One region of the Bradyrhizobium sp. NBAIM03 genome, then DNA from elsewhere that is predicted to be linked to it. Evidence: predicted binding sites of a transcription regulator. Region 1 holds the regulator's gene; each other region holds the start of a gene.
What was found. The regulator PhoB, encoded in region 1, activates phosphate uptake and scavenging genes when phosphate is short. The targets are predictions, from matches to a motif close to TGTCATNNANCTGTCAT.
Positions count from the first base shown of each region.

Region 2: the regulator PhoB is predicted to act here: its motif matches at 5,870-5,886, upstream of phnC (phosphonate ABC transporter ATP-binding protein).
Region 3: the regulator PhoB is predicted to act here: its motif matches at 5,801-5,817, upstream of I6F21_RS32705 (UDP-2,3-diacylglucosamine diphosphatase).
Region 4: the regulator PhoB is predicted to act here: its motif matches at 607-623, upstream of I6F21_RS30105 (secretin N-terminal domain-containing protein).

Region 1 is NZ_JADYVS010000007.1:183,683-191,403, reverse strand. Features, by position in the region: gene pstC (phosphate ABC transporter permease subunit PstC) at 1-429, shown strand, start outside; gene pstA (phosphate ABC transporter permease PstA) at 434-1,279, shown strand; gene pstB (phosphate ABC transporter ATP-binding protein PstB) at 1,276-2,097, shown strand; gene phoU (phosphate signaling complex protein PhoU) at 2,109-2,825, shown strand; gene phoB (phosphate regulon transcriptional regulator PhoB) at 2,848-3,555, shown strand; gene I6F21_RS13065 (GcrA family cell cycle regulator) at 3,855-4,367, opposite strand; gene I6F21_RS13060 (aspartate aminotransferase family protein) at 4,827-6,035, shown strand; gene argF (ornithine carbamoyltransferase) at 6,035-6,970, shown strand; gene I6F21_RS13050 (Hsp33 family molecular chaperone) at 7,248-7,721, shown strand, end outside.
Region 2 is NZ_JADYVS010000015.1:122,684-130,404, reverse strand. Features, by position in the region: gene I6F21_RS22685 (carbon-phosphorus lyase complex subunit PhnI) at 1-94, opposite strand, end outside; gene phnH (phosphonate C-P lyase system protein PhnH) at 99-707, opposite strand; gene phnG (phosphonate C-P lyase system protein PhnG) at 712-1,176, opposite strand; gene phnF (phosphonate metabolism transcriptional regulator PhnF) at 1,296-2,027, shown strand; gene phnE (phosphonate ABC transporter, permease protein PhnE) at 2,164-3,018, opposite strand; gene phnE (phosphonate ABC transporter, permease protein PhnE) at 3,015-3,902, opposite strand; gene phnD (phosphonate ABC transporter substrate-binding protein) at 3,970-4,878, opposite strand; gene phnC (phosphonate ABC transporter ATP-binding protein) at 4,954-5,769, opposite strand; gene I6F21_RS22645 (chloramphenicol acetyltransferase) at 5,944-6,612, shown strand; gene I6F21_RS22640 (alpha-D-ribose 1-methylphosphonate 5-triphosphate diphosphatase) at 6,609-7,721, shown strand, end outside.
Region 3 is NZ_JADYVS010000032.1:58,517-66,237, reverse strand. Features, by position in the region: gene I6F21_RS32735 (cystathionine gamma-synthase family protein) at 1-361, shown strand, start outside; gene I6F21_RS32730 (CHRD domain-containing protein) at 574-993, opposite strand; gene I6F21_RS32725 (cytochrome c) at 1,141-2,064, shown strand; gene I6F21_RS32720 (Lrp/AsnC family transcriptional regulator) at 2,202-2,447, opposite strand; gene I6F21_RS32715 (PAS domain-containing sensor histidine kinase) at 2,550-4,529, opposite strand; gene thiD (bifunctional hydroxymethylpyrimidine kinase/phosphomethylpyrimidine kinase) at 4,850-5,650, shown strand; gene I6F21_RS32705 (UDP-2,3-diacylglucosamine diphosphatase) at 5,841-6,653, shown strand; gene I6F21_RS32700 (glycosyltransferase family 1 protein) at 6,667-7,710, shown strand.
Region 4 is NZ_JADYVS010000027.1:6,703-13,887, reverse strand. Features, by position in the region: gene I6F21_RS30110 (nodulation protein NolB) at 1-520, opposite strand, end outside; gene I6F21_RS30105 (secretin N-terminal domain-containing protein) at 711-1,412, shown strand; gene I6F21_RS30100 (HrpF/NolX family T3SS translocon protein) at 2,892-4,685, shown strand; gene I6F21_RS30095 (hypothetical protein) at 5,597-5,890, shown strand; gene I6F21_RS30090 (nodulation protein NopA) at 5,962-6,195, shown strand; gene I6F21_RS30085 (FHA domain-containing protein) at 6,310-7,185, shown strand, end outside.

The DNA of each region.
Region 1 (7,721 bases):
CTGATCCTCGCCATCATGGTGCTGCCCTTCATCACCTCGATTTCGGTCGACGTGTTCAAGACGGTGCCGCCGGTGCTGAAGGAAGCCGCCTACGGCGTCGGCTGCACCACCTGGGAGGTCGTCCGCAGCGTGGTGATCCCCTACACCCGCGTCGGCATCATCGGCGGCGTCATGCTGGCGCTGGGCCGGGCGCTCGGCGAGACCATGGCGGTGACCTTCATCATCGGCAACTCGTTCCGGATCTCCTCGTCGATCTTCGCGCCGGGCACGACGATTTCGGCGGCGATCGCCTCCGAATTTGCCGAGAGCGACGGCCTGCACCAGTCCGGCCTGATCCTGCTCGGCCTCCTGCTGTTCGTGCTGACGTTCTTCGTGCTCGCTGCCGCCCGTTTGATGCTGCTGCGCCTCGAAACCAAGGCCGGGAAGTGAAGCCATGAACCCGATCTATTCGCGCCGCCGCCGCTGGGACATCGTCATTCGCGGCCTCTGCATCGCAGCCGCCGCCTTCGGCGTCACCTGGCTCGCGCTGATCCTGGTCACGCTGCTCTACAACGGCTTGGCCGGGCTCAACCTCCAGGTCTTCACAGCTGACACGCCGCCGCCCGGATCGACCGAGGGCGGCCTGCGCAACGCCATCGTCGGCTCGTTGATCATGACCGTGATCGGCGTCGGCATCGGCGCGCCGCTCGGCCTGTTCGCCGGCACCTATCTCGCCGAGTACGGCCGCAACGACAAGCTGACCTCGGTGATCCGCTTCATCAACGACATTCTCCTGTCGGCACCCTCGATCATCATCGGCCTCTTCATCTATGGCGCGGTGGTGGTGCCGATGCGCGGCTTCTCGGCGATTGCGGGCGCGCTGGCGCTTGCCGTCATCGTGATCCCGGTCGTCGTGCGCACCACCGAAGACATGCTACTGCTGGTGCCGAATCCGTTGCGCGAAGCTGCCAGCGCGCTCGGCCTGCCGCGCTCGCTGGTGATCAAGCGCATCGCCTATCGTGCCGCGCGCTCCGGCCTCATCACCGGCGTGCTGCTGGCGACCGCCCGCGTCGCCGGCGAGACCGCGCCGCTGTTGTTCACGGCACTGTCGAACCAGTTCTTCAGCCTCGGCCTGAACAAGACGATGGCGAACCTGCCTGTCACCATCAACAACTTCGTGCAGAGCCCCTACGAGTATTGGAAGCAACTCGCCTGGAGCGGCGCGCTGTTGATCACCCTGACCGTGCTTGCCCTTAACATTGGCGCGCGCATCCTTGGCGCCGAGAGGACTGCAAAATGAGTGAAATGTCTGTTTCCGTCAGCGCACCGTCCGTTCATCCCGGCTCGCAGCCCCTGCCCGAGGCGCCCGCCAAGGTCACGGCGCGCAACCTCAACTTCTACTACGGCGACCACCACGCGCTGAAGAACATCAACCTGGCGCTCGGCACCAACCGCGTCACGGCGTTCATCGGCCCGTCCGGCTGCGGCAAGTCCACCCTGCTGCGCATCTTCAACCGGATGTACGACCTCTATCCGGGCCAGCGCGCCGACGGTCAGCTGTTGCTCGACCATACCAACATCCTCGACCCCAAGCTCGACCTCAACCTGCTCCGCGCCCGGGTCGGCATGGTGTTCCAGAAGCCGACGCCGTTCCCGATGACGATCTACGAGAACATCGCCTTCGGCATTCGTCTCTATGAGAAGATCTCCAAGTCCGAGATGGACGACCGCGTCGAGAAGGCGCTGCGCGGTGGCGCGCTGTGGAACGAGGTCAAGGACAAGCTCAATGCCTCCGGCCTGTCGCTCTCCGGCGGCCAGCAGCAGCGCCTCTGCATCGCCCGCACCGTCGCGGTGCGGCCCGAGGTGATCCTGTTTGACGAGCCCTGCTCGGCGCTCGACCCGATCTCGACCGCCAAGGTCGAGGAGCTGATCCAGGAATTGTCCGAGAACTACACGATCGCGATCGTCACCCACAACATGCAGCAGGCGGCGCGCGTTTCCGACAAGACCGCCTTCATGTATCTCGGCGAGTTGATCGAGTTCGACGACACCAGCAAGATCTTCACGTCGCCGAGCGATCGGCGCACGCAGGATTACATCACCGGCCGGTTCGGCTGAGGAGACGGAACATGGGTTCTGAACATACCGTAAAGGCTTTCGACAGCGACCTTCAGGAGCTCACCCGCCTGGTCGCCGAGATGGGCGGCATCGCCGAGCGCATGATCGTCGATTCCGTCGACGCGCTGATCCGCCGCGACGTCGCGCTCGGCCAGCGCGTCGTCGCCACCGACGTCGAGCTCGACGCGCTGCAGAAGCGCATCGAGGAGCGCGCCGTGCTCACCATCGCCCGCCGCCAGCCGATGGCCGTCGACCTGCGCGAGATCGTCGGCGCGATGCGCGTTGCGACCGATCTCGAGCGCATCGGCGATCTCGCCAAGAACATGGGCAAGCGCGTCGCGGCGCTGGAGACGGATTTCCATCCGCTCAAGCTGTTCCGCGGCCTGGAGCACATGACCGACCTCGTGCAGCAGCAGGTCAAGTCGGTGCTGGACGCCTATGCCGCGCACGACCTGCCGGCGGCGATGGCGGTGTGGAAGGGCGACGAGGAAGTCGACGCCATCTGCACCTCGCTGTTCCGCGAGCTCCTCACCTACATGATGGAAGATCCGCGCAACATCTCGTTCTGCATCCACCTGATGTTCTGTGCCAAGAACATCGAGCGGATCGGCGACCACGCCACCAACATCGCCGAGACCGTGTTCTACATGATCGAGGGCCAGGCGATCACCGACAAGCGGCCGAAGGGCGACATGACGACCTTCGCCACGACGGTGCCGAACACCTGACGACTTAAGGAGCTACGACCACATGGGCGCACGCATTATGGTGGTTGAGGACGAGGAAGCTCTCACCGAGCTTCTTCGCTACAACCTCGAAGGCGACGGCTATGACGTCGAGACGGTGATGCGCGGCGATGACGCCGACACCCGCCTCAAGGAGCACATTCCCGATCTGATCGTGCTCGACTGGATGCTGCCGGGCCTGTCAGGCATCGAGCTGTGCCGGCGGCTTCGGACCCGCCCCGAGACCAAGCAGCTGCCGATCATCATGCTCACCGCGCGCGGCGAGGAGAGCGAACGGGTGCGCGGGCTCGCGACCGGCGCGGATGATTATATCGTCAAGCCGTTCTCGGTGCCGGAACTGCTTGCGCGCGTGAAGGGCCTGCTCAGGCGTGCGAGTCCCGAGCGCCTCGCCACCGTGCTCGCCTATGGCGATATCGAGCTCGACCGCGACAAGCGCCGCGTGGCGCGCTCGGGCCGGCCGATCGATCTCGGTCCGACCGAATATCGCCTGCTGGAGTTCTTCCTGGAGCATCCCGGCCGCGTGTTCTCGCGCGAGCAGCTGCTCGACAGCGTCTGGGGCCGCGACATCTACATCGACGAGCGCACCGTCGACGTCCATATCGGCCGCCTGCGCAAGCTGCTCAACCTTGGCCGCGAGCAGGACCCGATCCGCACCGTCCGCGGCGCCGGCTACGCGCTGGACGATCGCTTCGCGAAGGCTGAGCAGACGTAAGGCGCCAGCGACAGCTGGTTTGGCGAACTGCGGCGCCGATCTCGGCCGTCATCCCGGGGCGCGCGCAGCGTGAGCCCGGGATCTCAGCGCGAGCGCTTGCGCTATTCGCGATTAGCCACAGGACGTGGTTTGGCGAAGACTCGGAGTGACCATCTCGCGCAACGATTGCGCCCCGCGGTTACGGATCCCGCATTCGCGGGGATGACACCGAGCGATTGGGAGCCGTCATCGTGTGGCGGCTGCAGTCTTGGCGATCAAGCTTGGCGATCAAAGCTTGGCGATCAGGGAATTCCGCAAGCTCACCGCGTGCCCGGTTTCGGTGCTGCGCGACGGCGATCCGCTGCGGGCTGATAGGCCACGCGCGAATGCTGGGCACAATAGGGCAGGCCGGAGAGCGCCTTGCCGCCGCAGAAGAAGAAATCCGGGCTCGAGGGATCGCCGACCGGCCAGTGGCAGGTCGCCTCGTTCAATTCCAGCAGCGACAGCCGCTGGCTCATCGGCACCACGTTGTCGTAGGTAACCGGCTCGGCTTCCAACTCGACCTCGAAGGCCTGCGCCAACGCGGTGTTGCCGCGCGCGACGGGGCGGGTCACCCGCATCATATGCTGCGCGGGCCGTGCCTTGCGCGGCCGCGGCGCTGCCGATGAAGGGCTCTTGGCGCGGCCGGACAGGCCGAGCCGGTGCACCTTGCCGATCACGGCATTGCGGGTCACATTGCCGAGCTCCGCCGCGATCTGGCTGGCCGAAAGTCCGGCCTCCCAGAGCTTCTTCAGCTGCTCGACGCGATCATCGGACCAGGTCAAAACCGTCATTGCACCCTTTCCCTCGCTGCGGGCCTGCCATCCTGGGGCCTTCGCAGCGAATGCTTTAGCCTTGAAAAACCCGTGCCGTCAGAATCCCTTAAGGCTCGCCGGGCGCGCTCAAGACGCCCGAACGTTTACGCCGGTACATGAGGACTTCTGGGATCAGAACTGCTGCACGAGATGTCGTATCTGACAGTCCAAACGCTACAATATGGCGTGACTCCCGCGCAAGAGTCCGCCGACTCGCTTCCACATGTTCCGTGGTGAAAAACCCGCAAAATCGGCACCGCAAGACTACGGAATCAGCGTTTCGCGAGGCTTTCCGGGCGGCATTGACACCCGTCTTGCCAGGCATAAGATAGTGCCACGTGCCGCCCTTAAAAGGCGGCACGTTTCGTTTTCCGGGGCCGGTCGATGGTGCGTCGCGCAATGCATGCCTCACACCGTCCGCAACATTCAAGTGACGTCATGACTAACAGCGCAGCGCCGCATTTGCTCCCCGTTTTCGCCAGGGCCGACCTCGGTTTCGAGCGCGGCGAAGGCTGCTGGCTGATCGCGACCAACGGCGATCGCTATCTCGATTTCACCTCGGGTGTCGCGGTGAATGCGCTCGGCCATGTCCATCCCGCGCTGGTCAAGGCGTTGCAGGAGCAGGCGACCAAGCTCTGGCACATGTCGAACCTGTTCCAGAGCCCTGACGGCGAGAAGCTCGCAAGCCGCCTCTGCAATGAGAGCTTTGCGGACTTCGTGTTCTTCTGCAATTCCGGCGCCGAGGCGCTGGAAGGCGTGATCAAGCTGGTGCGCCACCATCACTTCTCCAAGGGGCATCCGGAGCGTTACCGCATGATCACCTTCGAGGGTGCCTTCCATGGCCGCACGCTGGCGACGCTCGCCGCCACCGGCTCTGCGAAATATCTCGAGGGCTTCGGTCCGCCGATGGACGGCTTCGATCAGGTGCCGCACGGCGATCTCGACGCCGTGAAGAAGGCGATCGGTCCGCACACCGCCGGCATTCTCATCGAGCCGATCCAGGGCGAGGGTGGCGTTCGTTCTGCACCTCACGCCTTCCTGAGGGCGCTGCGCGAACTCTGTAACGAGCGCGGCCTGTTGCTCGCCTTCGACGAGGTGCAGACCGGCATGGGCCGCACCGGCGAGCTCTTTGCCTACAAGCGCACCGGCGTCACACCGGATGTGATGTCGCTCGCCAAGGCGCTCGGCGGCGGCTTTCCGATCGGCGCGGTGCTGGCGACCGCGGACGCGGCGGCCGGCATGGGGCCCGGCTCGCACGGCTCGACCTTCGGCGGCAATCCGCTCGCGATCTCGGCTGCCAATGCCATGCTCGACGTCATGCTCAAGCCCGGCTTCTTCGACCACGTGCAGAAGATGTCGCTGCTGCTCAAGCAGAAGCTCGCCTCCGTGATCGATCGTCATCCCGAAATCGTCAGCGAGGTGCGCGGCGAGGGCCTGCTGATCGGTATCAAGGCGGTGGTGCCCTCGGGCGATCTCGTCGCGGCGCTGCGCGCCGAAAAGCTGCTCACCGTCGGGGCCGGCGACAATGTCGTGCGCTTCCTGCCGCCCCTGATCGTCACGGAAGCGGAGATCGAGGACAGCGTCGGCCGGTTAGAGCGCGCCTGCGCTGCGATCTCCTCCAGCCAGACCAAGCGGGCGGCAAGCTGATGAGCACGACGCCCAACAAAGCCCCCAAGCACTTCCTGGACATCAACGAGCTGCCGCTCTCGGAGCTCAAGAGCATGCTCGCCGCCTCTTCGGCGATGAAGGCGAAGCAGAAGGCGCAGCAGCCGGTCAGGCCGCTCGAAGGCAAGACGCTGGCGATGATCTTCGAGCGTCCCTCGACCCGCACCCGCGTCTCGTTCGACGTCGGCATGCGCCAGCTCGGCGGCGAGGCGATCATGCTCACCGGCGCCGAGATGCAGCTCGGCCGCGGCGAGACCATCGCCGACACCGCGCGGGTTCTGTCGCGCTATGTCGACGCCATCATGATCCGCATCCTCAACCATGATGCGCTGCTGGAGCTTGCGGCCAACGCCACCGTGCCCGTCATCAACGGCCTGACGCGGCGTTCGCATCCCTGCCAGGTGATGGCCGACCTCATGACCTATGAGGAACATCGCGGCCCGATCGAGGGCAAGACGGTGGCCTGGACCGGCGACGACAACAACGTGCTGGCGTCCTGGGCCCATGCCGCCGAGCGCTTCAAATTCCAGCTCAATGTCGCAACGCCGCCGGAGCTCGCACCGAAAAAGGCCATGCGCGACTGGATCAAGGCGACGGGCGCGCCGATCGTGCTCGGCACCGATCCGGAAGCCGCCGTGCGCGGCGCCGATTGCGTCGTCACCGACACCTGGGTGTCGATGGGCGACAAGGAGGGCGAGCACCGCCACAACGTGCTCAAGCCCTACCAGGTCAATGCCAAGCTGATGTCGCTGGCGAAGCGAGATGCGCTGTTCATGCATTGCCTGCCGGCCCATCGCGGCGAGGAGGTCACCGACGAGGTGATCGACGGGCCGCAATCGGTCGTGTTCGATGAGGCCGAAAACCGCCTGCACGCGCAGAAGGGCATCTTGGCCTGGTGCTTCGACGCGGTGAAGTAGGCCCGCCAGAGGCCCCGCTGCGGCCTCACACGCAATTGTCGTCCCGGACAAGCGCGCCAAAAGCGCGCGCAGATCCGGGACCCATAACCACAGGAAGTCGTTTGGCGAAGACTCGGAGTTGCCATCTCGCTCGATGACGTGGTCCTGTGGTTATGGGTCCCGGGCTCGCGCGTTGCGCGCCCCGGGACGACACCGAGCTTGCTGTAGCGTTGTGCACCCTCATCGCATCCGGAACGCGCCCCTTCCATTTCCGCCCTCCGACCCCAGATAAAGCGCCATGGTTTCCCAATCTCCTGACATGAACACCGGGCCTGAAGGCCCGGTTCGCGCGCCATCATCGGTTCCGATCGATGACGCCGTGCTGCCTTACGAGGTCGACGCGCTTGACGTGCGCGGGCGCCTGGTGCGGCTTGGCCCCGCGCTCGACGACATTCTCACCAAGCACGATTATCCCGCAGCCGTGGGCAAGCTGCTCGGCGAGGCCATCGTGCTGACGACGCTGCTCGGCTCGACGCTGAAATTCGAGGGCCGCTTCATTCTTCAGGCCCAGACCGACGGTCCGGTGTCGTTCCTGGTGGTCGACTACAAGGCCCCGGACCGCCTGCGCGCCTATGCGCGCTTTGACGCCTCGCGCCTGGGCACGGCCAAGGATTCCGGCACGCTGCTCGGCCGCGGCCATCTCGCCATGACCATCGACCAGGGCCCCGACATGAGCCGTTACCAGGGCCTGGTTGCGCTCGACGGCGGCAGC
Region 2 (7,721 bases), on a different contig from region 1:
TTTCCGCAACGCTCTGGTCGCCGCGCCGCTTATGCGCGAGCAGGCGATGGGCGTTCTCGATGGCGCGTTCGCCGCCTTTGACTGCGACATACATGCTTCTAGCTTCCCTTGCTCACGATTCGCGTTGTGCGGGGGATCGCGACCACAGCGTCATCGGCGACCAGCACCACATCGATGCCGCGCGGAAACAGCGCCTCGTTGATATGCAGGCGCTCGAACAGGTCGAAAGGCTTGATCGACGCCTGCAGCGTGGCGACACCGTCAATGCCGGGGCCGCGCAGTTCGAAGCTGCGCCCGGCGGCGAGGCTGTCGACCTGGATGACCACCGTGGTCGAACGGTCCGGATACTCGCTGGTGCCGAACGCGAAGCGCTCGAGCGCAGGCAAGGCGCCGCCGTCACTGATGAGCGCGAAGGAAGCGATCGACGAATCCTGCACGACCGGCGCGCCGGTGTGGAACTTCAGCCACTTCGTCACGTCCGCGCTTTCCGCCATCCGTGCGTCGAGCCAGAGCGGCGTGTCGTGGTCGAACAGCGTCAGCGCGATCGCGGCGGTGCCTCGCATCATCGTATCAGGCGCGCCCGCCATCGGAACGATGCGCTGGACCGAGCCCGGCCGCGCCATGGCGTCCATGACCGAGCGAAAGGTCGATTGCGCCGACAGCACCTTGTCGGCGAAACCGGGCGGCAGCTCCGCAATCGTGGTCATGATCTCACCCCTCACCGCGCACCATGGTGTAGAAATCAACCTTCGTCGCGGCGGCCGCTGCCGCCGCCTGCTTGCGCCTGACCATAAGCTGCTCGCGCAACGGCGCGATAACGTCGCGCTCCACCGCTCCGCCGAAATCGCGGGACTGCACCAGCGCATCGCACAGCGCGATCAGCCGCGCCTTCTCACCGTCGCGGCCGAGCGTGTAGCCGAACCCGACCTCGCCGCTCGCAAGCCGCACCGCGGCGCGCGACACCGTCGCTTCGCCGAGATTGAACGGCGCGCCGTCGCCGCCGACCCGGCCGCGCAGCATGACGAGGCCGTTCTCGGGCGTGCGCAGATCCTGATGGTCCGGGAGGGCCAAGTTGCGGAGGCGAGCGGCGATCTCGCCCGCCTCCGCGTGCGCCAGCACCGCCATTGCGGCCTTGCGCTGGGCTTGCTGGTCGTTGTGCTGGGTCACTTGGTCCATCGAACCTTCTACAGAACTTGCCGCACCGAAGTTGTCTATGATAATAGACAACTTCATACGGACGCGCCATGACTGTTTCGTGACAATGCTGTGATTTCTGGAGTAGGGTTTCCCGCGACATGAGCATGCAGGACACAGCCTCCTCGGGCGTCGCGCTATGGCGCCTCGTGGCCGATGGCATCGAGCGCGGCATCGCCGACGGCCGCTTTGCGGCCGGCGACAAATTGCCGGGCGAGATGGAGATCGCCGAAACCTATCGCGTCAACCGCCACACCGTGCGGCGCGCGTTGGCAGCCCTCGCCGAGCGCGGCCTGGTGCGCGCCGAGCGCGGCAGCGGAACCTATGTCGAGGCGCAAAAGCTCGCTTATCCCTTGCGCTCGCGCACGCGCTTCTCCGAGATCGTCGGCGCCGATGGCCGCGAACCGCATGGCCGGCTGATCGAGGCGACCGATGACGTTGCGACGCGCGAGCTCGCACGAGAGCTGGGATTGAAGACCGGCGCGCCGCTGGTGCGGATCGAGGCGATTCGCCTCGCCGACCGCACCCCGATCTGTGTTTCCACCACCTGGCTCTCGGCTGACCTGTTCCCGGATGCAGGCGCCGTGTTCGCGGCAACGCGCTCGATGACGAAGCTGCTGGAGCATTTCGGCGTCCGCGATTATCGCCGTGGCGCAACGAGAATCACCGCGGGGATTGTCGACGCGAGCGACGCCGCACGGCTCGACCTGGCGCTGGGGCGGCCGATCCTGGTGGTCGACGCCACCGACCACGATCTCACGGGCAAGCCGCTGGTGACGAAGCACTCGCGCTTTGCGGCAGAGCGGGTGGAGTTTTTGGTGGAGAACGCTTAGATCAGAGCGTTTTCCAGCGAAGCCTGCCCTCGGACTTGATCCGGGGTGGAAACGATTTGCGTCGAGAAAACGCGTCAGAACAAAAATCAGAGCTCCGTTCCGATCCAATCGGAACGGATAAGACTGCAGCACGACGTTAGGCGACCGTCCGCTTGCCGATGATCGCGAAGCGCAGCTTGCCGGAAATCCAGTCGATCGACGATACAGTTACCAGGATCAGCAGGATCAGAAACGATACCTTCTGCCATTCCAGCACCCGGATCTGTTCGGCAAGCTGAAGGCCAATGCCGCCAGCGCCAACGATTCCGATGATCGTCGCCGATCGCGTATTCGACTCGAAATAGTAGAGCACCTGGCTCAGCAAGACCGGGAACACCTGCGGCAGCAATCCGAAGCGGACGCTGTGGAGATGGTTGCCGCCCGATGACCGAACGCCTTCCGCGGGGTTCTTCTCGGCGACCTCGATCGCTTCCGAGAACAGCTTGCCGAACGTTCCGAAATCGCTGCAGATCACGGCCAGGATGCCGGCAAACGGCCCCAGCCCCACGACGCCGACCCAGATCAGTGCCCAGATCAAAGTGTCGACTCCACGGATGGTATCGAGGCCACGACGCGTCAATAGGCGGATGATCCGGTTTGCAACCACGTTGCGCGCCGCCAGCAGGGATACCGGCAGCGCGAGCAGCGCGCCGCCCAGGGTGCCGAGAAACGCGATCGACACCGTCTCTCCGAGCGCATGCAGATATTTCAGAACCTCCGCCCAAGAACCCGGGTTGGGCGGCAACATGAGCTGGACGAATTCGCCCAGCCTGACCATGCCCAGGGAGAGCCGATTAAAGGGAATATCGAGCTGGACGATCCCGAACAGGAACAGCCCGACCGTCCCGCCGACGAGTATTGCGATCCTTCCCCGCTGCCACCAATCGGTCCGGAAGACGTCGGGATACCGATGGGCAATGCCGGCCCGGTTTTCAAAACTGAAGGAGCTCATCGGGTGCTTCCCTCCAGCCCGAGCAGGCGGTGTCGCAACCGTTCCGTCAGGAAGTCGATCAACATGACGGTAAGGACGATGAGCAGCAGGATGGCGCTGACGTCGGTGAAGTAGAACTTGCGAACCGCCTCGATCAGATCCTGGCCGATCCCGCCGGCGCCGACGAAGCCCATCACGGCCGCGCCACGCACGTTGATCTCGAACCTGAGCAAGGCATAGCTCACGAAGTTCGAGAGGACCTGAGGCAACGCGCCGAACCGAACAACCTGAACCCAGCTGCCCCCGCTTGCCGCCACCCCTTCGACCGGCTTGCTGTCGATGTTCTCGACAACCTCGGCGAATTGCTTGCCCAACGCTCCGGCGGTATGGATTGCAATCGCCAGAACGCCCGGCAGCGGCCCGAGACCAAAGGCCAGCACGAAGATCAGGGCAAACACGATCTCCGGCACGGTCCTGAAAAACTCCAGAACGCGCCGGGTGACGAAAACAGTCGTTCCTGATTTCACGAGATTGGCCGAGGCGAGGAAGCAAAGCGCAAAACCGCACAGCGCACCCGAGAGGGTGCCCATATAGGCTATCAGCAACGTATCCCCGAGAAGCCGTGCCCAGCGCGGCAATCCCCACAGCCACTCCGCCAAATCGCTCCATGCGGTCGCGAACGAAAATTTGGGTGCGATGCTGAGGAAATAGGCCGGGAAGCGCCAGAAATTCTCGACAAAATTTCCGAGACTGACCTCGCCCATCCAGCCCGCGGCAATGGCAACGGCGATCAGGACGGCGGCACCGAGCCATACGCGGCGGCGCTTGGCGGCAATTGCGGCCGCATAGCGATCGCCAAGCTCACGCAGCCTGGCTTCCGGAAATTCGGGAACTGCTGTTCGCATGGGATGTTCGCGAGAGCCGACGGGCAGATCTTGCGATCTGCCCGACTTGTCCAACGCTTCGTTTCCCTCAGGATTTCTGCTTGCGAATGCTGTCGACAAACTTGGTCAGTTCGATCACGGCGTCATACGCCTTGTGGTCGACCTCGACGTAGGGCAATTGCTTCCCCTCGTAAATCTTGTCGAAAGCCGCCTTGTCCTTCACCGCAATTTCCAGCACTGCTTTCTTGATCGCCGCCTTGAGGTCGTCAGGCAGGCTGCTGAGATAGGCCATCGGCGAGTTCACGATCTGCTCGGACTTCATGATGATCTTGAAATCAGCGGCCTTCGCCATGCCCTTCCGTTCCATCCGGAGCAGGTTCGATTCCTTCTCGTCGTTCCACCAGTTGAACGCCGCGTCGCAGGTGCCCTGGGAAAGCCCGATCACCGCGTTTTCATGGCTCCCCGAATAGACCACCTTGGCGAAGAACTTTTCCGGGTCGATGCCCATCTTGTTCATCGCGAAACGCGGCACGTTGTTGCCGGAAGTCGAATTGGGATCGACGAGGCAGAGGTTCTTGCCTTGCAGGTCCTTAATGTCCTTGTAGCTCGAATCGCTTTTGACATAGAGAACCGAGTAATAGCCTTTGGTGCCGTCGCCGTTCACCTCGATCGCGAACGGTTCGACCTTCGCGCCAATGATGTAGGCACGCGCGTAGGACGCCGGGCCGTACATCGCAATGTGAATGTTTCCTGCACGCTGACCTTCGATCACCGCGGCGTAGTCGTTGGCGATGCGCAGCGTGACCTTGGTTCCAAGCTCGCGGGACAGGTACTCCGTCAGAGGCGTCCAGCGGTTGGTGGTGCCGGAGGCATTCTCGTCGGGGACTTTTGCGAAGATCAACTCAGGATATTTTGCCTTCCAGTCCTGCGCCGCAGCGGCTGAAACTGAAAATGCCAGGGCCGCCGCAGCGGCAACGATCGTACGACGGTCTATCATGACGTCTCCCATTTCAAGGTTATGAAACTGTCGAGTTCCGGCTCTACGACCAGGCTCGATTTAAAGAAGCAGCGATCAGGCCACGGCAACCGTGCGGAGGGCAGGAACTGCCGTGCCGACCGATGCATCCGCGGGCGCAACATCCATGACTTCATTCGCCTCGAGATCGTACAGCTCGCGCGCGATATGATCGGTCAAGGCCGCCGGCGCGCCGTCGAACACCACCCGCCCCGCGGCCATCCCGATCAGGCGGTCGCAATAGCTGCGGGCGAGATCGAGCGAATGCAGGTTGCAGAGCACGGTGATACCGAAATGCTTGTTGATGCGCAGAAGCGCATCCATCACGATCTTGGTGTTGCGGGGATCGAGCGAGGCGATCGGCTCGTCGGCAAGGATAATGTCGGGCTGCTGAACCAGCGCCCGCGCGATCGCCACGCGCTGCTGCTGACCGCCCGAGAGCTGCTCGGCGCGCTGGGCCGCGATGGCAGCCATGTCGAACTGCTCGAGCGCCGACATCGCGATGGCCTTGTCTTCTTCGGGCCAAAGCTGCAGCAGCGACCGCCATGTCGGCACCGTCGACAGCCGCCCCATCAGCACATTGGTGAGGACGTCGAGCCGGCCGACGAGGTTGAACTGCTGAAAAATCATCGCCGACCGCGCACGCCACTGCCGCAGCTCCTTGCCGCGCAGCGCGGTGACGTCGACGCCTTCGAACAGGATGCGGCCTTCGGAGGGCTCGGTGAGGCGGTTGATGGACCGCAGCAATGTCGACTTGCCGGCGCCGGATCGCCCGATCACCCCGACGAAGCCGCCAGGGGAAACTTGAAACGAAGCATCGTCCACAGCGGCCTTCGCGCCGAAGCGACACGTCAGACCTTCAACCACCAGCATCGAGGGGCTCCAGAGTAGCTGGAGCCAACCGCTAACGCCCGTGGTTAACACTTGTGTGACAAGGCTGCTGCAGTGCGGCCATCCTACGCACGTCATCCCCTGTCATCTCATTGTCACGACACCGTCATCCGGCCGCTCGAAGAAAGACTCCCGCCCTCGCACTTCGGATGCAACATGGCCAAAGCTCTTTCGGTTCAGCCGACCGTCGATCCCTCGGCCAAGCTGCATGAGACCAGGCTTGGCGCCTACACCGAAGTCGGCGCGCGCACGATCCTGCATGAAGTCGCGATGGGCGATTATTCCTATGTCGTGAACGATGCGCAGATCACCTACGCCACCATCGGAAAGTTCTGCTCGATCGCGGCGATGACCCGCATCAATCCCGGCAACCATCCGATGCATCGCGCCACTCAGGCGCATTTCACTTACCGATCCAGCGCCTATTTCGAAGGTGAGAGCGACGATCTCGAGTTCTTCGACTGGCGCCGCCGGCATCACGTTCATATCGGCCATGACGTCTGGATCGGCCATGGCGCGATCGTGCTGCCGGGCCGCAACATCGGCACCGGCGCGGTGATCGCCGCCGGCGCGATCGTCACCAAGGACGTGCCGGCCTACAGCATCGTCGCCGGCAATCCGGCCCGCATCGTGCGGCGGCGATTCTCGGAGGAGATCGCCGGACGGCTTGCAAGGCTTGCTTGGTGGGACTGGGATCACGACAAGTTGCGCGAGGCGCTGCCCAATTTCCGCAAGCTCGGGATTGAAGATTTCCTCTCGGCATACGAAGCAAAAGCGAGCTCACTCGCCAATTCTCCTGCCAGCAAACGAAGCGCGGTCGCGTGACAGACATATTCATCGAAGGCGGCCGGGCCCTGATCGGCGCCGAGCTCGTCGAAACCTCTCTTCTCGTCTCCGGAACAGACATTGCAGAGGTCGATGCTTCTCGCGGCCGGGCGCGGCTGGCACTGGATGCCCGTGACCTGCTGGTGCTGCCCGGCATCGTCGATCTGCATGGCGATGCCTTCGAGCGGCAGATGATGCCGCGCGCCGGCGTCGACTTTCCGATCGACGTCGCGCTCGCCGACAGCGACCGCCAGGCGATCAGCAACGGCATCACCACCGTGTTTCACGCCACGACCTGCTCGTGGGAGCCGGGCCTGCGAAGCGCCGACAATGCGCGCGGCCTGATGGAGGCGATCGAGCGGCAGCGTCCGCAGTTCGCTGCCGACACCCGCTTCCACCTGCGGCACGAGACCTTCAATCTCGATGCCGAAGCGGAGATCGCACAGTGGCTCAGCGAGGGCCGCGTCGACCTGTTCGCCTTCAACGATCATATGGACGGCGTCGTTGCCGACATCTCCAACCCACGCAAGCGCAACCGCATGGTGGAGCGCACCGGTCTGTCGAGTGAAGAATTCGACCGGCTGGTCGAGCGCGTGGTCTCGCGCGCCGACGAGGTGCCCGCCTCGGTGTCACGCCTGGCCGCCGCGGCCCGCGGGGCCGAGGTGCGGATGCTCTCGCACGACGATTCGAGCCCGGCGATGCGCCGGGACTTTCGCGAGCTCGGCGCCTTGATCGCGGAGTTTCCGATCAACGAGGAGACGGCGCAGGCTGCGGCCAGCCACGGCGATGCCATCGTCTATGGCGCGCCGAACGTCGTGCGCGGCGGCAGCCACACCGGCTGGACCAGGGCCTCCGACATGATCGCCAAGGGGCTCTGCTCGGTGCTGGCGTCTGACTATTATTATCCCGCGCAGCTGCTCGCCGCGTTCCGCCTGGCCGCCGATGGCGTGGTGCCTCTGGCTCAGGCCTGGGATCTGGTCTCCGCCGGCCCGGCGCGCGCGACCGGCCTCACCGATCGCGGCCTGCTCGCGGAGGGACGCCGCGCTGACATTCTCCTCGTCGACGACAACGTGAAGCTGCGGCCGCGGCTGATCGCGGTGATCTCAGGC
Region 3 (7,721 bases), on a different contig from region 1:
GCGCGACCATCCGAAGGTCGCCAGGGTGCACTATCTCGGTCACCACGAGCAGGGCTCGCTGTCCGGCCGTGTGTTCGCGCGGCAATGCCTGGGCGCGGGCTCGACGTTCTCGTTCGACATCGTCGGCGGCAAGGAGGCGGCGGTGAAATTCCTCAACGCGCTGCAGATCCTCAAGCTGGCGGTGAGCCTTGGCGGCACGGAATCGCTCGCAAGCCTGCCGGCGACGATGACCCATTCCGGCGTTCCCGCCGACATCCGCCAAAAGATCGGCGTGCTCGATTCCACGATCCGGCTGTCGATCGGCATCGAGAACCCGTCGGACCTGATCGCCGACCTCGCGCAGGCGCTGAACGCGGCTTGAGCACGGTCAGAGTCGTAGCGTCGTAGCCCGGATGGGGCGCAGCGAAATCCGGGGACCTGTCCGCAACGCGCAGGGCTCCCGGATTGCACCAACGGGCGGCGCTTCGCGCCGACCGTTGGCTCCATCCGGGCTACGAAGTTGCTTGGAATCGAAAAGGCCGGACGCTCCCTCCTTGCGTCCGGCCTTTCCGCGACGAAGCCCGCGTTTTCGCTTTACTTCGTCACCTGACCGCGGATCTCGCCGGCCGGGTTCGCCGCGGTATGGATGTTGATGTAGTACTTGCCGCCGAGCAGATCGGCGGCCTGCGCGTCGGTGAGCGTGGCTTCGCCCTTGACCGGGCTCGAGGCTGCATTCGGGATCGGGACCGCGACGCCGGCGTTCTTGCCGGCTTCGGCAGGCCCGTGGAAATGCGCGGCGGTGGCGGGGCCCGAGAGGCCGGAATAGGTGACGGTCCAGGACAGCTTCTTGCTGGCAGCGTCGTAGTCCAGATCGGCCGTTCCGGTCGCGCTGCTGGTGTTGGCGGGGACTTCGGATTTGCCGTCCAGCGTCGCCTTCAGTTTCTCCGCGCTGGCCGGGGCGGCGAACGCAACGGCGGCTCCGAGTACCAGTGTGGCAAAAACGGCTTTGGTCATGGCTTTCTCCTGTTGACGCCTGATTGCTTTTCAAACAGTGCGTCATGCGATTTATTCCGGCATTACATCCGGGCCGTCTAAAATATTCGTGGTTGGATCGAGCGCGGCATGACCCTTAAGTTCGCGCGTTCACGATGGAATGATCGAATGTTGCGACGAACGCTCCTTGCCGCCCTGATCGCCGCCGCCGCGGCGTTCGCACTCTATTGGTGGTTGACCGCCCCGGCCGTGCTGGCCTTGCCGGCGCCGACACGCAACCCCGATCTCGCCAACGGGCAGGAGCTGTTCAACGCCGGCGGCTGCTCGTCCTGTCATGCCACCCCCAATCAGCCCGATCGCCTGCGGCTCGGCGGCGGGCTGGGGCTGGGCTCGCCGTTCGGGACGTTCTACGTCCCCAATATTTCCCCCGATCCCGCCTACGGGATCGGCCGCTGGAGCGAGGCCGATTTCGTCAACGCCGTGATGCGCGGCATCTCGCCCACGGGCACGCACTATTTCCCCGCCTTTCCCTACACGTCCTATCATCTGGCCAGTGTCGACGACGTCCGCGATCTCTTTGCCTATCTGAAGACGCTTCCGTCGGTGTCCGGCACAGTGGGCGACCACGCGCTGCCGTTTCCGTTCAACATCCGCCGCAATGTCGGCATCTGGAAGCTGCTGTTCATGGACACCGCGCCGTTCGTCGCGGACGCCGCGCGCTCGCCGCAATGGAATCGCGGAGCCTATCTCGTGAACGCTTTCGGCCATTGCGCCGAATGCCACAGCCCGCGCAATGCGCTCGGCGGCATCATCGCCAGCCAGCGCTTTGCCGGTGGGCCCAATCCCGAAGGGGAGGGCTGGGTGCCCAACATCACGCAGCAGGGCATCGGCAACTGGAGCGAGAAGGATATCGCGGATTTTCTCGAGACCGGCGACCTGCCCGAGGGCGACAGCGCTTCGGGCGCGATGCGGGCGGTGATCAAGAATCTGGCGCAACTTACCGCGGAAGACCGCGCCGCGATGGCCGCCTATCTGAAGTCGCTGCCGCCGGTGCAGGGACCGACACCGCCCAAGCGCAAGGAGGGCGGCTAGCGCTGCCGGCGCTTCGGCCGTTGTTTTGCGCGTGATCTAAAGCGCGATGAGATTGGGATGAATCATCATCGCGCTTTAGGTTGTTGTTTACGCATGATCTTTCCGGAAAACCGCTTCGCACTTTTCCGGATCATGCTTTAGCCGGTGCCGAACGCCTTGAAGGTGATGATGGTGAGAGTGTCCTGGATGCCCGGCAGCACCTGCACCTTCTCATTCACGAAGTGGCCGATGTCGGTATCCTTGTCGACGTAGAACTTCACCAGGAGGTCGTATTGGCCGGCCGTGGAGTAGATCTCGGAGGCGATCTCGGCTTCGGCAAGCGCATTGGCCACCGTATAGGACTGGCCGAGCTTGCACTTGATCTGAACGAAAAAAGGAACCATCGCGGGCACTCCGAAAGCGTATTCTTCCGGCTAATAGGCCAAAACCGGCTGGATTTAGCAAGCGAACTTGCTGGATCATCCGAGGTGCATTCGGGCGCGATGCTAGGATGGGACCACTGCGGCGGCCAATGCATCCCTCAGCCGCTGGGCGAGCTCGACCTTGCGGTAGGGCTTGGTCAGCACGACCGCTCGCGCCTGCGCGCGGCACTGCTCGACCAGGGTCTCCAGCGCGTAGCCCGAGGTGAACAGGACCGGCAGGCCGGGACGCACCCGCCGCGCCTGATCGGCGAGCTCCCAGCCGCTCATGCCGCCGGGCATCACGATATCGGTGAACAGCAAGTCGATGCCGGGATCGCTCTGCAGCTGCTGCAAGGCATCCTTGCCGTTGACCGCGGCGACGACGCGATATCCGAGCGCTTCCACCCTGCGAATGACGGAGGAGCGGACGAACGGATCGTCCTCGACGATCAGGACCGTCTCGTAGCCTCGCGGCGCCGTGTCCTCGCCGTCGGGAAGATCGGCTTGCGACCTACCGGTGCTCGCGCGCGGCAGGTAGATCCTGGCCGTGGTCCCAAGGCCAGCCTCGCTGTAGATCGAGACATGGCCGCCTGATTGCTTGGCAAAGCCATAGACCATGCTGAGGCCGAGGCCCGAGCCCTTGCCGACCTCCTTGGTGGTGAAGAACGGCTCGAACGCGCGAGCGGCGACCTCGGGCGTCATGCCTTCGCCGTCATCGGTAACCGCGATCAGGACGTAGCTGCCGGGTGCGACCTCCCGGTGAACGGCACCGTCATCATCCTCGATCGTGACCAGCTCCGTGGCCAGCGTGAGGTGGCCTCCCGATGGCATGGCATCCTGCGCGTTGAGCGCGAGATTGAGCACGGCGGATTCGAGCTGGGCGCGGTCGGCAAAGGCCAGGATCGTGCCGGGCCCGGAGGTCGTCCTGATCTCGATGTCTTCGCGCAAGGTGCGCTTGAGCAGCTTGAACATGGAATCGAGCAGGCTCCGGCAATCGATCGTCTGAGGCCGCAGCAATTGGCGGCGGCTGAAGGCGAGCAGGCGCTGCGTCAGCTCGGCACCCCGTTCGCCCGATTGGCAGATGTCGTCGGCAAAGCGCCCGAGGTCGGGCCTCGCCTTGAGCTGCTCGCTCAGGTGCTCGGCATTGCCGATGATGACGGTCAGCAGATTGTTGAAGTCGTGCGCGATGCCGCCGGAGAGCTGACCGACCGTCTCCATCTTCTGCGCCTGCTGAAGCTGCTGCTCGGTCAGCTTGCGCGCGGTGAGGTCGTGGACGATGCCGACGAAGATCAATTCGCCGTCCTGCCGCGCCTGGCCGACCGACAGCTCCATCGGAAACGTCGTGCCGTCCTTGCGCAGGCCGACGGCCTCGCCGCCGGTCGCGAAATGCCGCGCCTGGCGGTCGGATGCTGCATCCGCCTCGGGCATCAGCATGCCGACGTTGCGGTTCATCACCTCGTCGGCACGGTAGCCGAACAAGCGCTCGCAGGCCGGATTGAACAGCAGGATGCGGTCCTGCGCATCGAGCAGGATGACGCCGTCGACCGCGGTCTCGACGATCGCGGTGAGGCGCGCCACGCTCTCGCGCATCGCGCGCTGGGCGTCGCGGACCTGCTGCAGCAGCAGCGTGGCGTCGCGGCTCTTGATTTCCTCCTCCTCGAGCGCGGCCTGGACCTGTCGCAGCTCGAACGGCGAGGGGATCGTGAGGATCTTCGGCAGCAGCGGCCAGAGCGCGGCGGCGGTGAAGACCGACGCGACCGCCGTGGCGGCCTTGAGCATGCCCTCGATGCCGTAGATCGGAACCCAGAGCGTATAGATCGACAGCACGTGGGTCAGGCCGCACGCCATGATGAAGATCGCGAACGCCCAGTAGACCCAGCCGAACTTGAGGTCGCGCCGCTTGGTGACGAGAATAGCGAGGGCGAACGGGATCGAGAAATAGGCAGCGGCAATGCTGGCGTCGGAAACGACGTGAAGCCAGATCAGCTGAGGCTCCCACAACAGGCAGATGCCGTGCGGCGACAGCATGGACGAGTCGAGGAGACGTTCGAAGAAGGCCCACATCGTTCCACCCCAAGGAGTCTTGTTCAGGTGGCTTGCGGGGCCGGCGGCCCGCAACATGGGGGCGCTGGACGGTTCCACCACCTGACGTCTCGCGTAACCGGCGAAGCACGCTAAGGTACGCGACTATAGCAAGGGTCCGGCGCCGTTGCATTTTCAAGCCCGCATCATTTCGGGCCTTGGTCCGCGCGGTGTCCGACTGATTCGCAAGGCGCGCAATCGGTTCGCGAATCACGCCTGGCGGCGGCCCGGCGCGCTTGCTGACGTTCCACGGTCGCGCTACGAGAGGCCATGGCGGCCTCCTCAAGCACATGTCTCCCGCGATGACGACCCCGGTCGCACTCACCATCGCCGGTTCCGATTCGAGCGGCGGCGCCGGCATCCAGGCGGACCTGAAGACCTTTGCCGCGCTCGGCGTCTATGGCGCCTCCGTGATCACGGCGTTGACGGCGCAGAACACGCGCGGCGTGACCGGCATTCACGCGGTGCCGGCCGGGTTCGTCACCGAGCAGATCGACGCGGTGTTCTCCGACCTCGACATCGGTGCGGTGAAGATCGGCATGGTGGCCCAGGCCGCCAGCATCGATGCCATCGCGGCCGCGCTGTCGCGCTGGGCGCCGCGGCATATCGTGCTCGATCCCGTCATGGTGGCGACCTCCGGCGACCGCCTGCTCGCCGCTGAAGCCGTCGACGCCCTGCGCGCCAGGCTGATGCCGCTGGCTGCCGTGATCACGCCGAACCTGCCGGAGGCTGCGGCCCTGCTCGATGCGCCGGTGGCGGCGAGCGAGGCCGAGATCGAAAGCCAGGGACGCCGCCTGCTGGCGCTGGGCTGCCGCGCCGTCCTGATCAAGGGCGGGCACGGCGAGGGCGCCGAGAGCACCGACTATCTCGTCACTGCCGAGACCGCGATCGCGCTCGCCGCGCCGCGTGTGGCCACCCGCAACACCCATGGCACCGGCTGCTCGCTGTCCTCCGCCATCGCGGCAGGGCTGGCCAGGGGCGAGGACCTCGAGGCCGCCGTGCGCAACGCCAAGGCCTGGATCAGCGCCGCGATCGCCGCCGCCGACCGCTTTAGCGTCGGCCACGGCCATGGGCCGATCCATCATTTCCACAAGTTCTACTGAGGCGGGCTTGCTTCGCCTCCCCCGCAAGCGGGGGAGGGAGCGCCCCCACCCTGCGGCGCCATGTCGCCTGATTGTCGCATGCGACTGATATTCGCGGGGAGGGCGAGGCAAGGCGTGATTCGTATTTGAAGGTGCCTCAAGGGTTCAATCGGTCATCCCCCTGTCACGGGACATTGTTACAGGCTGGCGCATGGGAAGTTACGATGTGAGTGACGAGAGCCCGGAGCGGCGCTTTCGCACGTTGTTCATCTCCGACGTCCATCTCGGGGCCCGCGGTTCACAAGCCGATCTTCTGCTCGACTTCCTGCGCTACCACGATGCCGATACGATCTATCTCGTCGGCGACATCGTCGACGGCTGGGCGCTGAAATCGAGCTGGCACTGGCCGCAATCGCATAACGACCTCGTCCAGAAGCTTTTGCGCAAGGCGCGCAAGGGCGCCAAGGTCATCTACATTCCCGGCAATCACGACGAGTTCCTGCGCAACTATTACGGTACGCATTTCGGCGGCATCGACGTGGTCGAGAACACGGTTCACACCGGCGCCGACGGCAAGCGCTATCTGGTCATTCACGGCGACATCTTCGATCTCGTGGTGCAGAACGCGCGCTGGCTCGCCCATCTCGGCGACAAGGCCTACGACTTCGCGATCCAGATGAACCGCCTGGTCAACTTCTTCCGCCGCCTGTTCGGCGTGCCCTATTGGTCGCTGTCGCAATGGGCCAAGCAGAAGGTCAAGAACGCCGTCAACTATATCGGCGCCTTCGAGCAGGCGCTCGCCGCCGAGGCGCGGCGTCACCAGGCCGACGGCGTGATCTGCGGCCACATCCACTACGCCGTGATCCGCGACGAGGCCGGCATCCGCTACATGAATTGCGGCGACTGGGTGGAGAGCTGCACCGCCCTGGTCGAGCATGACGACGGTCACTTCGAGATCATCACCTGGGCGGATCAGTTGCGGAAGCCGGAGCAGGTGCCACAGGTCGCAGCCAGAGCTGCATAACAAGGACCACTTGATGCGCATCCTGGTCGCGACCGACGCCTGGCACCCGCAAGTCAACGGTGTGGTTCGGACGCTGACCAAGCTCTCTGACGCTGCAAAAGCGCTCGGCGTCGAGTTCACGTTCCTGACGCCGCAATCGTTCCGCACCTTCGCGATGCCGAGCTATCGCGACTTGCGCCTCGCCATGCCGCGCCCGGCCCGGATCGCAAGGCTGATCGAGGAGGCACGTCCCGACAGCATCCACATCGCGACCGAAGGGCCGATCGGCCTGATGGTCCGCCGCTATTGCCGCCAGCGCAAGCTGCCGTTCACGACCAGCTTCCATACCCGCTTTCCCGAATATGTCCGCGCCCGCGTGCCAGTGCCGGGCTCGCTGATCTGGCGGGCGCTGCGGCGCTTCCACAGCGCCAGTCGCGCCGTGATGGCGGCGACGCCGGCGCTCGCGCGCGAACTGACCGAGCGCGGCTTCGAAAATGTCGTGCTGTGGCCGCGCGGCGTGGACACCACGTTGTTCCACCCGCGCGTCATCGATCTCTGCCTGCCGGCACCCGTGTTCCTGTCGGTCGGCCGCGTCGCAGTCGAGAAGAATCTCGAGGCGTTCCTCGACCTCGACCTACCCGGCACCAAGGTGGTCGTCGGCGACGGCCCGGCGCGCGCCTCGCTGGAAGAGGTCTACCCCGATGCGATCTTCCTCGGCGAGAAGCACGGCGAGGAACTGGCGGATATTTACGCGGCCGCCGACGTGTTCGTGTTCCCGAGCAAGACCGACACTTTCGGCCTGGTCCTGCTGGAGGCGCTCGCGAGCGGCCTGCCGGTCGCGGCCTTCCCCGTGAAGGGTCCCCGCGACGTGATTGGCGATGCGCCGGTCGGCGCGCTCGATCACGATCTGCGCAATGCCTGCTTCGCCGCGCTCGATATCTCCCGGCAGGACTGCGTCGCGTTCGCCGCCAATTACACCTGGGAGGCCTCTGCAACGGTCTTTATCGACAGCATTTTGGCGGTCGGGGCGGTGCTGCCCGGTCGGAACGCCGCGGAACAGCCGCGCCAAGTCGCCTAGAGCTATCTCGA
Region 4 (7,185 bases), on a different contig from region 1:
AGCCCGCCGATAGAAGCTTATTCAGAGACGAACTGACAGCACCTGTCCCCTTGGAGATGAGCGAAACCTGGATGACGCCGCTGTAAACATCCCGCAGATTCGCCAGCGCCGAGTCGAAATGATCCGCACCCTCCGGTTTTCCCACTGGATGCACCTCCACTTGCTGCACACGCAAGACCGGTTGTGCGGCCGGCCCAAGCTGCAGACTCTTGGTAGGATTAGGCTCGCCGACGAGCGTCGGCGAAACTGCACCCGACGGAAATGGTTTGCCCTGGTGGATAGCAGAAATGCTCTGAAGGACGCGATCGCCTAGCGGGCTCGCCGGCGCTACTGCGCGCTGCACTTCCGGCAGCGATGGAGCTGGCGCGTGCTCGGTCACAGAAGAGACGACACCTTGGTTCGAGGCCACCTGCGCAAGACTCTCGCCAAACTGAGTGTGCGCCGGCGAACAGCCGTTAGAGGCACACTCTACGGAGTTGGCAGGGATCGACGTAACGCCAAACAACATGGAGGAAATCATTTCTGTCACGTGGTGAGATGAGCCGTTCGTTCACACGAATGGGCCGCACCTTAGAGAAGCAAGCTGACCAAAAACTGACGAGCATCTGTCATCTAATGATCACGGTTAGCTTCCAATTTGGGACGAAGCATCGGCTTCCAAATTTTGGGACAAATTCCGGTGCTTGTTCTCAAGTGTAAAAATAGCAGGAATGCTCATCCCATCCACAAGGCTGCACATCTTGAAGAAAGTTCTCTATGCTGGTGTTTTCATTTGCTTTGGCGTCGTCGAGGCGCTCGGCGCTCCCCTGGCGCTGCCATCGACGCCTTATAGTTACACAGTTCTGGATCAGGACCTCGCGGCCGCACTGCAGGAATTCGGCAACAACCTAAATATCAGAGTCAATATCAGCACCGGGGTGAAGGGTCGGATTCGGGGGCGAATGCCGGATCTACCACCGCGAGAGTTCCTCGAACGGCTGATTAATCTCTACAATCTTCAATGGTACTACGATGGGCTGGTGCTCTACGTATCCGATGCGCATGAGGCGCAAAGCCGCCTTTTGGTCTTGAGTCCAATCAGCTTTGATGCGTTCAAGGCGGCACTCGATGCGCTCGACATCTCCGACGAGCGTTACATCGTGAGACCCGTACCGGGAGATGGCCTCGTCTTCGCCTCTGGTCCACCCCGCTTTGTCGCGCTTGTGGAGCAAACAGTAAAAGGACTTGCGGCGGAGGCACAGGCACGGCGAAACCCGAGCGGTGCCGAAAAGCCGCCGCACGAGTCGGTTTTGATGCTGTTTCGCGGATCCTCCAGCGTGGTCATTCGCGAAGGACGACCGAATGACGCTCCTTCGCCGGAGGCACCACATCAAGACGGCGTGGTCCAAACACCCGATGCAGGTAAGAAATGACTTGATGACAACAGATGGCCTCGAAGAGATGCAATGCGTCTGCTTATGCCCTCTGTCAGCTTTTCGAAAGCTACTGCTGCCATTGTCAGAGCGCGGATGTGTAGATGGCCGATGCCGCAGGGTGGCGCAATATGCCAGCAGCATCGGTGAGCGTGCTTTTCCACTTTAGCGCCTCATGCGAGCTTTTGAACAACTCCACGAAGTCCGTCATGCAAACGAGCTTCGTCGCATAAGAATGAAAGCCACTCCGCTGTCCAAAAGGAGGAACAGGATGGACTTCAACGCGCTAAGCCGGGCGGACAACAGCCCAGCGTCCCACTCCTCCTCATCGCCCGCCGGTCCAAGGGAGTTTGAGCGTGAACTAATGGCATTGCATGAAATACCCGAATACAGCCAGGACCTAATTTGGCAGGAACTCGGAGGCAGATCATCGCGTGTCGAGCCATCATTGAGCGGCGGCGAGCGGTCCAATTCCCAACAGCCGATCGCTCAACACCGCGCGGACGCCTCCGATTTCGGCAACGACCTTGTTTGGCAAGATCTTGAGCCTTGGCTCATGCGGGCCGGGTCACCTCACGCTGGACCGTCTCAAGCTGGGCCCGCGTTGCACGCAGGGGTTGCTCCGCCGGAAATTGGAGATTTCGCCATGGCGAACGGTCGTCGCGCCAAGGACGACTGGGTCTTCACTGGCCAAACAGCTACGCCCGCTCAGATCGAAATGCTAAGAAGCCGCGATCTCATACCTACCAGGGGTGTCCGGACAACAACGTTCACCATCCTGGGTGTGCCTCACACGGCGGAATGGCGAGAAGAAGGTTTTATTCGTCTCATACCGTCGCTGGACCCTTCCCTTTGGCCTGTGGGTTCGAGCGAACACTCGCCAAGCGGCTAAGCATGATGACATGAAGAATGCCGAGTGCAGCTGAGCTTCGATCCGCTCGGGGCAATAGGGGCCGCACAATACCGTCGGACTCTTCGAGCATCTACGCAAGCGCCAACTGGTGGGGCGCAGGCGCGAGGTCGCTACGCGTGGGTGATTTCCACCATAAGATGCTGCGGAGACCTGCGACCTTGTTTCACGAATCATCGCACGTGACCATCCGCAGAGCGGCAGACTCGGCCTCTGTAATTTGAGCTAGTGGGCCCGGAGGCGAGCGATCGAGCATAACAAGCAAGGCAATTCCGATATCGAGAACCCATCACCGCCTCTCACACCATCATTGCGCGTCTCGTTGTGAAACCTCTGAGCGCCGTCAGCTTTTGGAAAGCTAATCGAACCTACCATGTGGCGTGAATATCTAGACGGCGATGTGCCTATAGATTGTAGCGGAACTGAGCGCTGGGGGCGCACTGAGCAATCGGAAGCAAGTGGTAGGAGCCATCGAAGCCCATCGACATTTCTTGCTCGTTGTTCGTCGCGATTCTCGGGCTGCGCCACATGACCGGCTTGTGGTGCGATCTCAAATCAGAGGACGTATAATGTCAGTCAACAACCTGTCACTAACCGCCAACTCGAGCTTGTCCGGGCTGGCCCCCGGACCCTCATCGGCGCGGGATCTTTCAAACTTCGAGGCGATGCTGGCTAGTTTCTCGTTGAAAGACGATGACCGTTCGACTGCACAGGATCCGCCGGCTGCAGACTCAGCCAAGCAGCTGACGGAGGAACTCACGCAGGAGGTGCGGAACATCCTCCCGCCGGAGATCAAGGCTGCACTGGACGCATGTCAGCAGGCCCCAGAGCCATCCTCCGCGGAGTCCTCCTCCGCTGCGAGCGCCCCGAAGATTGCAGAGGCACCCGTACAAAGCTCCAGGATCACGTGGAACAGCGGCACGCTGACTGATGCCGAGCTGCAGATTGTGTCGGTGCTGAACCGACACAAAGACAAATGCCCGCTGGATTGGAAATCTCTTGGAGATTTGGCCAACGATCCCTCCACACCGCCGGATCTAAAGGCGGCGATCGAGGCTCTGCAACAGGACCCAGAGCTCTTCTATGCGATAGGCTCGCAAGGTGACGGCCGCTGCGGCGGGAAGATCAAAGCAGGTGATCTCTCCGGCTTCTCCGATCACCACCCTCAGGTTTCTGCTTTCCAGGAGCAGCGGGCAAAGAGCTATACGCAAAACTACATCCCTTCCGACGGCACCCGGAATGGCGAGCCATCGGTGATGACCCAGACCGATGCATTGCGCGAGCTCTATCGGTATTCCGACAACCTGCCTAAGAACCTGAGCCTTGCGGATTTCAAGCGGATCGTCGACGGCGAAGCTAAGACCGGCAAATGCCCGCCACAGGTCCTCGCGGCCGCTCAATACTTCCTCGACCACCCGGATGAATGGAAGCACTTGTACGGAGGCTCGATAGACAAGGTCCACAAAGAGGACTTCCTGCAGGTTGCTTCATCATCGATGAATCTCACGCAAGCCGAGCTCGATACGCTCAATACGATCAGCAAGAACCAAGACGCTTTCTTCGGGAAGGGTGATCTGACCCGGGAAAAGCTGGCGAGCATGGTGGATGACAAGAGCCTCGCGCCCGAGGTGCGAAAGGCGGCCTCCCAGCTGCTCTCCGATCCTGTGTTGTTCGGGTTGATGAACAACGCGATTACGGGCTACAAAACCCACCATAAGTTCTTCGACTTCGGCGGCGGCCATACGGTCGATTCCGGCAACATCAGCAACACCGACTTCAACCAGTTCTTCAACAACATGTCGGGTGCGAACCGCACCGTTCACCAAGTGAAGACGCATGCCGTCCGAACGCCTGCCGAGCAGGACGCGGTCGCGGACATGACGATGGGAGTGGCAGACCAGCCCGACATCAAGTCTCCCAAAAAGAACGGTGGCGCCTTCATGCACGCACTTAATGACGTGCTCAAAGTTGGCTCTAAGGTATTCGACTGGGCCGCGACAGCAGTCGGTGTACTTGGCTTCATTCCAGGCTTGGGTGAATTGGCCGATCTGGCGTCAATGGTGCTCGAAGCCGAGGCGCAAGCTGCAAATCTTCTTCACACTGCCATCAGTGGCGGCAACATAAAGCAAGCGCTGGAAGAAGCCGGGCTGAGCCTTGCGGCACAGGCGGTGGGCTGCATCGCCGGACCTGAAGTCAAATTAGCAATGCGAGAAGGCTTGGTGAAGCAGGCAATTCAAGAAGCCGCGACGGCCGGCGTCAACCTGCCGGTTTCGGTGGCCCAGTCCTACGCGGAGGATTATCTGAATAACCTGAAGGCTCGCATCGAATCCGAGCGCTTGCAAGCTGCAGGCGCTAATGCCTAGGCGGAGCGACGCTATCTTCTCAGGATCACGCTGGAAACGCTAATCGAGCTTGCGCGGCCTCCGCGCGGTTGGGCCTCTCTGCCGAGCAGTAGGTCGCGCAAGCTCTACTAGCATACTTGAGACCGCCTCCGAATCCGAGGAACTTATTTCGGCTTCTTCACTGCGTACAAACTATGTTGGCCGCACTCGATCGTTCGAATCCGACCTCAACTCCAGTCTGCCGCTGTGAAGTTCACATCGACTGCATACGCCGCCTGTCAAGACCGCGATGCATTAACACTACGCGACAGACCGGCCGCAGCCGCGGAGCCTGCCGGTTGCGCAAGGATCGAGAGCACATTGGTCCAGAGCGGGTAGAAGTCCGAAGGGCTCTTTCTCGAGTGGCGGGCTTCTGCTCGGTCTCCCTGAAAGTAAGTCGCGATTGACGGATCTGCTATGGGCCCGCCAGGACCGAGAGACCGCTCTTGGCCGCTGAATCGGCCGTCAACACTCTGGCTTTCCGCCTCGCTCCGACCAGGTCAAGCTCCATGCCGCTTCGCCTGACTCCAAGCAAATTGTCGAAAGAGCTCGGAGGCATCGCAAGGGACGTGAGTTCGAGATTGCAGCACGTCGGCCTCAAAACGCTTTTGTTAGTGGTGGCTTTGATATTTCGCTATTGAAGCTTTCGAAACGATGAGCAACGTGCTCACCCGATCAAGCTCCACAAACGATTGTTTGTCTTAACCATCTGATCTCCAGCTTTCGCGGGCAACTTGTTCAAATACGGTCGGCTGGTGAAGACATATAATGATGATCGACCATCGGCTCATTACATTTTCTACGACTCGTCAGCTTGTCGAAAGCTAATACTTGCATAGTGGAGGGCGGAAACTGCCTCCATTGGCACGATCGAATTGACATAGGAGAACCCGATGCGCGTTACGAGCTCTAGCGTCGCTGGGCACGTTGATGCTGACCTCCATGCGGCTGGCGGCAAAAGCGGCGGCAAAAAAGGATCTCACAAGCCTGGCGAGCGCGACGATCATGCCGGATCGCCTGATGCAAACATTCCCGTAAATGGCGGCGCGTCCATGGGCGGCAACTCGCAAGAAGCCGCTATGCAGCAAGCGTTCAGCGTCGCTTTGGGAGCCGTTGCTCTCCAATTTGCGAATAGTGCAATGAGCCATTTCGACGATGTCATGGCCGAGACAGAGGAGGATTCCTGACGTCGCATATTGCGACGTTAGGAAATAGGAGCCGCACGTCGCGGCGAAATTCGAGCACACAGGAGAATAGTATGTCTAAAAACGTTGGTGCGTCTCATACCTCGACTGCAGGTGGGGCAGCCGGCACCGCTACTGCTGCAGCCGGTTCCACGGCTGCTGAAGTTGCTGGAGAGGCGGCATTCCAACGGCAAATCGCCGCTCTGACCTTGACCAGCACAAAGGCTGCTGAGAGGGATGTTGAACTTCGCGTCGTCTCGACCGAGCTCTCGACCGTCAAGAAAGCGGCCGATGAGCGGGTGCAGTAAGGGATGAGATGGGGCGACGTCGCCGCCCCACTTTCCCCGGCTGCTTAGTCTGTGAAGTCGCACGGGCCGTACGGTTTTGCCGTACGGTTCCGTTCGCTGTTCAGGAAACCGATCGTGAATGAACCAAATTGCCCGCATTTCGAAGTGTTGTCGGGGTGTTACTCCGGGCTGACAAGTAAAGTGGGGGTCGGATCGTGTCTGATTGGCAGCAGCCTCGATGCTGACTTAATCTTCGTCGAACAAGGCCTCGAACCGCACCATCTTCGTGTCACCCCTCATTCCAATTCAATCGAGATCGAGGCCCTTGCGAGGGACGTTAGGATCGAGGGGCACGAGACTGTTTTACCGAACGAATCCATTGTTGTCCCTCTTCCTGTCGTTTTGCATGCCGGGGCGATGTCCATTCGCTGGACGATCGAGGACTACAAACAAGCTGGCTCCATCGACTGCCGGCATATATCGCTCGCCTTTCTCGCTTTGGTCCTGATCAGCTCTGCCGCGGTTGGCGCAGTCTCATCCAGTTTTGTCCAGACCGATACCACCGTGGCGTCAAGTCCGTCGTCCCCTGCTCCGGACATTGCGCCCAAGCTGGCGCTCAGCGCTCCTGATGCTCTGGCCACCGATGCAGCTGCCGAACGGTTGCAAAAGGAAGTTGACAGAGCGGGACTTGTCGGCATCAAGGTCGGCTCTGGGGCGGGCGTTGTCACCGCCGATGGCTCAGTTACGCCCGCCTCGCTCGCCACATGGCGAGACGTCCAGCAGCGGTTTGATCACAATAGCAATGGCGCTTATACGCTCGTCAATGCGGTGGCTATCAAGGATGAGAAGACGCCTCCCGCAATTGGGGTCCAAGCTGTTTGGCGCGGGAGCGACCCCTATATTGTCATTGCTGGTCAAAAGTATTTCGTCGGCGCGCTCTTGAGCAATGGATGGACCGTCTACGCGATTGAGGAAGGGCGTGTTCTGCTGAGCCGGGATGGCCGGCTTGCC